DNA from 2 places in the Paenibacillus sp. S25 genome. Region 2 is predicted to be linked to the other one. Evidence: riboswitches for the same ligand, from Rfam matches in the RefSeq annotation. Region 2 holds a riboswitch; the other holds the start of a gene.

Region 1 (3,837 bases), 2.8 Mb from region 2:
GCCATCCTGATGGGGATAGGTGAGCCTGTACGTGAATTGCCTCGTGCTTATGAGGGAGGCGATCTGCCGGGAATTCGTGAAATTGAGCCATATTGCGGAGGTTGCCTCGTCGTATCGGGTGCGTCCTTTGAGCAGGAGCCTGAGCTGGCCGCACGTGTTTTGGAGCGATTAGCAGCGGGTGAGCAAGAGTGGCCGCTCGTTTTCATTGTGGATGATGCCAAAGAAGTCGTTCGTTCTCAAGCCTCGTTCCTGTGGACGGTATTCACACGCTTTAACCCTGCTACGGATATGTACGCGGACAGCGAAGTGCGTTTGCATCATCTGAACTATAAGCTGCCGATTGTAGTGGATGCGCGTATGAAGCCGGGGTATCCGGATGAGGTGTTACCGCGTGAGGATATTGTTAAGCTTGTAGATCAACGATGGACGAGTTATTTCGCTTGACGCCCTAATTAAACCTACAGCCGGATTTTACATTTATAAGGAGGCGTAAGCATGATACGCAAGCTACTGGGTGAGCCACCACGTGTGAACAAAGGTATCCTGCTAGATGCCATGAATAGCATGTCAGCTATGTTGAACCTGCTGGAGCGGCAAATTCAGGCTGGTGGAGATCCGACCCACGATTTTCGGAAGGCGGATATTTTAACACGCGGTCTAATGTCATCTCTGGATGAACTGGAGCAGAGCCATCATGCTTCCGCCTTTTTTCGTATGAAAGTGAAAGCCGGATATGCTGAAGATATGAGTGAGGATGAAAAATCCGATTATGCATTATATGTTTTCTTTTATAAAGATGGGTTTGTTCGGGTTTTCTCTATTTTGGATAAGCTGGGTAACTGGCTGAATGATCTGTATGATTTAAAAACAGGGCAGTATAAGGCGCATTATTCGTATTTTACCGTGTTGCGACAGCTCAAGTATCTCAAAATGCATCCTGTATTGACCGATAATTTAAATGATATCAAGGACACTTACAACGATGCCATCAATCGGCTGCGTAAGCGTCGGAATACGGAGATACACTATATGAATACGGAAATGCAGGATGATCTCTGGCAACGACACCGAGCTTTGTATGGAAAAATCCAACTGGAGGATCTCGATCACCATTTGGAAGATTTGCAACAGGGCTTGGAAATGGTATGTCGGTCGCTGTCAAACGCCTTTACTTATACTGCGAAACAATGGGAGAACCGTGCAGTACGCCCAAAAATACGATAGAAAATATCCTTTGACAAAGCAAAGTAAACTATCTATACTGAAACCTAGTTTCAGAAAAATGCTTGAATTATGTTTTTTTATATAAACTTAACGGACAGCTAAAGCTGGAGTTTAACATATTTTTCTTATCCAGAGAGGTGGAGGGACTGGCCCGATGAAGCCCGGCAACCCGTTCTTTCCCGGTGTATTACACTGGGAGGGAACATGATGGTGCTAATTCCTACAAAACCGCTAGAGTTATAGCGATTTTGGCAGATGAGAAAAGGTTCGCAAGGTGGGGCCCTTTTCATTCTGTGAAAGGGGCTCTTTTTTGTATAAATAAATAGCGGTTTTATACAATCCTGAGAGATGACAACTGGTTAAAAGGGTAAGGAAGAAGTGAAGGGGGTCGCAGCACGTTGATAGAGCTTAAGCAGTTAACCAAGCATTATGGCAAAGGCAACCGACGCGTTAATGCGCTGTCTGGGTTGAATCTTTCTATAAAGCGTGGAGAAATATTCGGAGTGATTGGTCACTCCGGTGCGGGGAAAAGTACATTGATCCGCTGTATCAATTTATTGGAACGCCCTACTTCAGGTGAAGTATGGGTAGATGGGGTAAACCTCGCTACTGTGAGTCAATCCCAGTTACAGAAGCAACGTCGAAAAATCGGAATGATTTTTCAGCATTTTAATTTGTTGTCTTCGGCGACGGTGTATGACAATATTGCATTTCCTTTGCGGTTGGTAAACACCCCCAGGGAAAAGCTGGACATAAAAGTTCGTGAGCTGCTGGAACTGGTGGGTCTGGAAGAACACAGTGGAAAGTATCCGTCACAGCTCTCAGGTGGACAGAAGCAGCGGGTAGGAATTGCACGGGCGCTGGCTAGTGATCCTCATGTATTGCTATGTGACGAAGCGACTTCTGCGCTTGATCCGCAGACGACGGGGTCTATCCTGAAATTGCTGTTGGATATTAATCAGCGCTTTAATTTAACCATCGTGCTGATTACACATGAAATGCATGTCATTCAAAGCATTTGTGATCGAGTTGGCGTCATTCATCAAGGCGACATCGTGGAGCAAGGCCCAGTGGCGGAAGTGTTTTTGAAGCCACAGCACCAGGTAACCAAGGACTTTATCCAACGGGAGTCAGAACATCCCGAGGAGTTGCAAGCAGCGATTGCGGCAGCGGGTGGCGGCGAGTCGGCGCAGGTGGTACGTATCTCCTTCTTGGGCAGTAAAACATATGATGCGATTCTGTCGCGTACGGCTCGAAGCACTGGTGTTGATTTTGCGATCTTGCAGGGAACCATATCTACGATTAAAAATGTACCCTATGGACAGCTGATCGTTCGTTTTGAAGGAAACCATGAAGATATAGAGCATACGTTGCGCGAAGTGTCTGGGCAAGGACTTGATGTGGAGGTGATCGGACAATGAGCGAACTTGATTTTTCACAAGTGAGCTGGGAAGAGCTGGGAAATTCTACTCTGGAAACCCTTCAGATGCTCGGGGCGTCCGCATTGTTCACCCTCATTATTGGTTTACCGCTCGGTATATTATTGTTTCTGGCGAGCCGCTCCTCGTTGACTCTGATGAAGGTGATATACATTGTATTATCATTCATCGTTAACATTTTACGTTCCGTACCATTTATCATTTTGATCGTTGCACTTATTCCTTTTACACGATCGCTGGTAGGTACCTCGACCGGGGTGCTGGGAACTATCCCACCATTAGTTATCGGGGCTGCCCCATTCTTCGCACGTCTTGTCGAAACGTCTCTGCGTGAAGTGGACAAGGGCGTCATTGAAGCAGCACAAGCGATGGGTGCCTCGACAGGACAAATTATCCGGCGTGTGCTGTTACGTGAGGCACTTCCGGGTCTGCTCGCTGCATTAACCATTACCGTCGTTACACTCGTATCCTACACGGCAATGTCCGGGATGATCGGGGGCGGTGGACTGGGTACACTGGCTATCAACTACGGCTATTATCGTTATGAAACGGCTGTCATGATCGTTGCGGTCGTGCTGATGGTCGTATTGGTACAATTGCTGCAAATGGCGGGAGATCGTCTCGTGCGGCATTATACTCGAAAATAGGGAAAACATATAGATATCCTTATTGATCAGGACGTCTGCTCCTGAATATTACAAATTATTGGAGGGGTAATAACATGAAGAAATGGGTATTGGCTGTACTAAGCTTGACATTAATTGCGGTGCTGGCGGCTTGCGGTACAAAGAGCACAACATCGGATACAAACAATGCGACCGAAAATACAGGCGGATCACCACGTGAAGTGGAGCTGAAAATTGGAGCTTCTCCTGTGCCGCATGCGGAAATTTTGGAAGCGATCAAGCCTCAGTTGGAAAAAGAAGGGGTTCGTCTCCAAGTCGTTCAGTTTAACGACTATGTACAGCCGAACGTACAATTGTTTGACAAGCAACTGGATGCTAACTTCTTTCAACATGTACCTTACTTGGATGTGATGAACAAAGAGCGCAAAATGGATCTGGTTTCTGTGGGCGCAGTTCATTTGGAGCCATTCGGTATCTACTCCCAAAAATATAAAAAGCTTGATGAAATCCCAGATGGCGCAACTGTAGCCATTCCGAACGATGCGACA
Region 2 (3,837 bases):
GAGCTTAATGTGACGAAGCAAAGGCTCCACATAACGAGCATCCTTTACTTTAAAGGAGAAGATACCTGTATTTCCGCTGGATTGTTTATTTTGAATCTCACGACCTGGGTGGCCTTCGAGAGCTGGATAAAATACTTCCGCCACCGCCGGATGCGTCAGTAAATAGTTAGACAGCACTGTTGCATTATGCTGATGTCGGTCCATACGCAGCGCTAACGTCTTCATCCCCTTCATCAACTGATAGCAGTCGCTCGGGGAAAGCACGGCCCCTATGGAATTGTGCAGGAAGGAAATTTCAGCCGATAGCTCTTTGCCTTTGGTTACGATCAACCCTGCCAGCACATCGTTGTGTCCGCCCAAATATTTGGTTGCGCTATGTACCACAATATCCGCGCCCAGCTCCAATGGCCGCTGGAAATATGGGGTTAGCAGCGTATTATCTACAATGGTAAGCAACTGATGTTGTGATGCCCACTCGGCAACCGCTCGAATATCAGTAATCATCATTAACGGATTTGTAGGTGTTTCTATGAATACAGCTTTGGTATTCGGTCGACATGACTGTTCGAGTGCTTCAAGATCATTCGTATCCACATAACTTGCTGTTACACCAAATTTAGATAAAATACGCTCCAGCAAGCGATATGTCCCGCCATACAGATCCAGCGATACAATGAGGTGATCTCCCTGTCCAAACAATGCAAATACCGTTTGCAGCGCCGCCATACCTGAGCTACATGCAAAGCCTGCATCACCAGATTCAAGTGCAGCAGAAGCCTCTTCTAGTACCTTTCGCGTGGGATTGATCGTCCGAATGTAATCAAATCCTGTGCTTTGACCTAGACGGGGATGGCGGAACGCCGTAGATTGGTAAATCGGGTAATTAACAGCCCCGGTTACTGGCTCCTCTACTGAACCGATTTGTGCCAATCTGCTTTCGATTTTCCACTGTTTCTCACTCATATGAATCCTCCTGTTAACTTCCATAGTGGGTGCTATAACATATCCTGCAAAAATGGATGTCAAAGACTATACTGCTGCGCTACTGCAAGGTGGTACTGTACAGGGGTAAACTACAAGCCCCTTTTTAAATCTGGGGCCCGATATCGTAAGGTGTTTCTTGGTATACATAATAGTTCAGCCAATTCGAGAATAATAAATTGGCGTGTGCCCGCCAGATTGAGGGCGGTGTGCGCTTGGGATCATCATTAGGAAAATAATTTTTGGGGACTTCAATATCCATTCCTTTGGCCACATCGCGGTCGTATTCCCATTTCAGGGAAAGCGGGTCATATTCAGAGTGCCCAGTTACAAAAATTTGTTTACCGTCAAGCGTGGCTACGAGGTACACTCCAGCTTCCTCGGATTCGGATAAAACTTCTAATTCGGCAATATGATCAATATCTTCCCGCCGAACCTCCGTATGTCTGGAGTGAGGGGCATAAAACAGTTCATCAAAGCCGCGTAGCAATTTTACCTTAGGTTTAATCACGGTGTGTGGAAATACGCCAAAGCATTTGTAGTCGAGTCCGTATTTAGGGACAGCGAAATGATGGTATAAGCCTGCCTGTGAGGCCCAACAGATATGCATGGTCGAAGTTACATTCGTTTTCGTCCATTCAAAGATTTGCCGGATCTCCTCCCAGTAATTCACATCCTCAAACTCAAGCTGTTCAACCGGGGCTCCTGTAATGACCATGCCGTCAAAACGACTGTTCTTGATCTCGTCAAACGTTTTATAGAACATGTTCAAATATTCTTGCGATGTATTTTTGGATACATGAGACTTCATGTGCACCAGCGTGACGTCCACTTGCAGCGGCGTATTGCCGACCAAGCGCAACAGTTGGGTTTCCGTCGTCTCCTTTGTAGGCATTAAATTCAAAATGGCGATACGCAACGGACGAATATCCTGATGATAAGCTAAGCTTTCATCCATTACGAAAATATTTTCGCCCTCCAGCACTTCCTTTGCAGGTAGCGTGTCTGGGATTTTAATCGGCATGTAAACTCACTCCTTGTTCGGTAAGTTTTGCGAAAATCGTCTTGTTGAGATGCCGGGCATATAATAAAAAGACCTTTCTCAGGTTAGAGAAAGGTCATATTTGTATCCATATGCGCCTCTCTCATCTGTCAGGGCAACGCGCTTTGTACAAAGCGCGCGTCCTGCAAGAATTAGCACCGTGCGATTAAAATCGCCGGTTGCCGGGTATCATCGGGCTAGTCCCTCCACCTGCTCTTGATAAGATTTCGCTATATTCATTTTAAGTTCACAAAGTTCTTGTTGTTCACTTTAATGCATCGGCTGGGCTTCGTCAAGATAGGACTTTTAAATTTGTACCCTGCATTCACATTTTGTCTACCTTTTCCATAGGTTAAATCATATACCTCCTATCGCTGAAGCTCTTGCCACTACTGTTGATTTAGCCCATGATTTTGCGCTTGAAAGGCCGTAGGCCGAGCGTTATACTATACAAGTGCTATTAGGCAAAAATATGGAGCAGTAGTGCAGGATTTGAGTGTTTTCTGCGATACTGTGGCAATCTAAAAAAGAACATTTGAGAGGTGAATCCGGAATGGAAGGCGACCCGAGTCCGAATAGGCGGCGATCCCTGAACAACAGCATAGGAATGACTTCAGCTTGCCGAAAGACGGGACGCCAGGCTCTGCATGCTCCAAAAGCCTCCGGCTTTTGATGGGAGTGCACGCTTACCCGCACCGGCTAACTGGCTAACTGAGTCCATTCCTTATGCTTAAGGTAAACGTATTTCCGTTACGACGGAGCATAAGGAGTGACATATATGAAAATCCGTTTGGTCAACAACGGGGTTTTTACCCCTGTCGAAGAAATTGAAATGGCGCTTACTGCACCGGCAGAAGGTTTTTATTGGATTGATGCCGATGTCGATGATTTGGCAGTGCTCCAGCCTTTATTTTCCATGCATGATCTTGCAGTAGAAGACTGTTTGAGTGAAGAAGAACAGCGTCCGAAGATTGAAATTTATGAAAGCCATTATTTTATCGTTGTAAATAGCATTCGTTTTGATGATGAAGAAATATTTTTGCGAGCTTTGAACATTTTTCTCGGCCGCCATTTTATCATTACGGTGACCAAGCAGAAAATAAATGAGCTTCGTACCCTCAAGCCTATGCTGTGGGAGCAAGAAGTCAGCCAGCCTGACCGTTTTATGTATCTGTTGGTCGACTTGATTGTTGACAACTATTTTCTGGTTGGTGACCGGATTGAGGTTCGCATTGAGAAGCTGGAAGAAGATATTCTAATGCATACGAAAAAGTCGCATTTGAACGAAATCATCGGCTTACGCAGTGAGATTCTGTGGCTGAAAAAAGTGCTGGGTCCGCAAAAAGAAGTCATCAATACCCTGAATAAACGGGATTTGCGGCTCATCGACGATCAATTGCAAAAATATTTCAGCGACATTTATGAAAATGCTGTGAAAATTTCGGAGACTTTTGAAACTTACCGCGACTTGATGGGTAACCTTCGAGAAGCTTATCAATCCAGTATCGCCAACCGTGCCAATGAAATTATGCGTGTGTTTACGGCAATTACGACCGTATTTATGCCATTGACAGTCATTACCGGAATATATGGGATGAACTTCGATAATATGCCTGAGCTTCATACACGTTATGGTTATTTTGTCGTCATTGGTATTATGGTGGCATTAGGTGTCAGTATGTTCTGTATTTTCCGCAAGAAAGACTGGGTTTAAAAAGAAAAGGGGAAAAAGTACCGATTTGGATACTTATTTCGATTTTAAGCTTGGTCATAAAAAGCAGCAGCCGAGTCCTGTGTGGAACTCGCTGCTGCTT

What was found. A riboswitch is a leader RNA that binds a small molecule or an ion and turns the genes downstream of it on or off. The one in region 2 is predicted to bind S-adenosylmethionine.
Region 1: another riboswitch for S-adenosylmethionine. It lies ahead of KAI37_RS21065 (methionine ABC transporter ATP-binding protein); the one in region 2 lies ahead of metA (homoserine O-acetyltransferase MetA).

What each region holds. Positions count from the first base shown of each region.
Region 1 is NZ_CP073683.1:4,807,410-4,811,246, reverse strand. It holds gene KAI37_RS21075 (UbiD family decarboxylase) at 1-444, shown strand, start outside; gene KAI37_RS21070 (Cthe_2314 family HEPN domain-containing protein) at 496-1,224, shown strand; SAM riboswitch class I at 1,347-1,486, shown strand; gene KAI37_RS21065 (methionine ABC transporter ATP-binding protein) at 1,623-2,645, shown strand; gene KAI37_RS21060 (methionine ABC transporter permease) at 2,642-3,310, shown strand; gene KAI37_RS21055 (MetQ/NlpA family ABC transporter substrate-binding protein) at 3,385-3,837, shown strand, end outside.
Region 2 is NZ_CP073683.1:1,673,322-1,677,158, reverse strand. It holds gene KAI37_RS07255 (PLP-dependent transferase) at 1-963, opposite strand, end outside; gene metA (homoserine O-acetyltransferase MetA) at 1,088-2,005, opposite strand; SAM riboswitch class I at 2,124-2,249, opposite strand; gene corA (magnesium/cobalt transporter CorA) at 2,802-3,737, shown strand.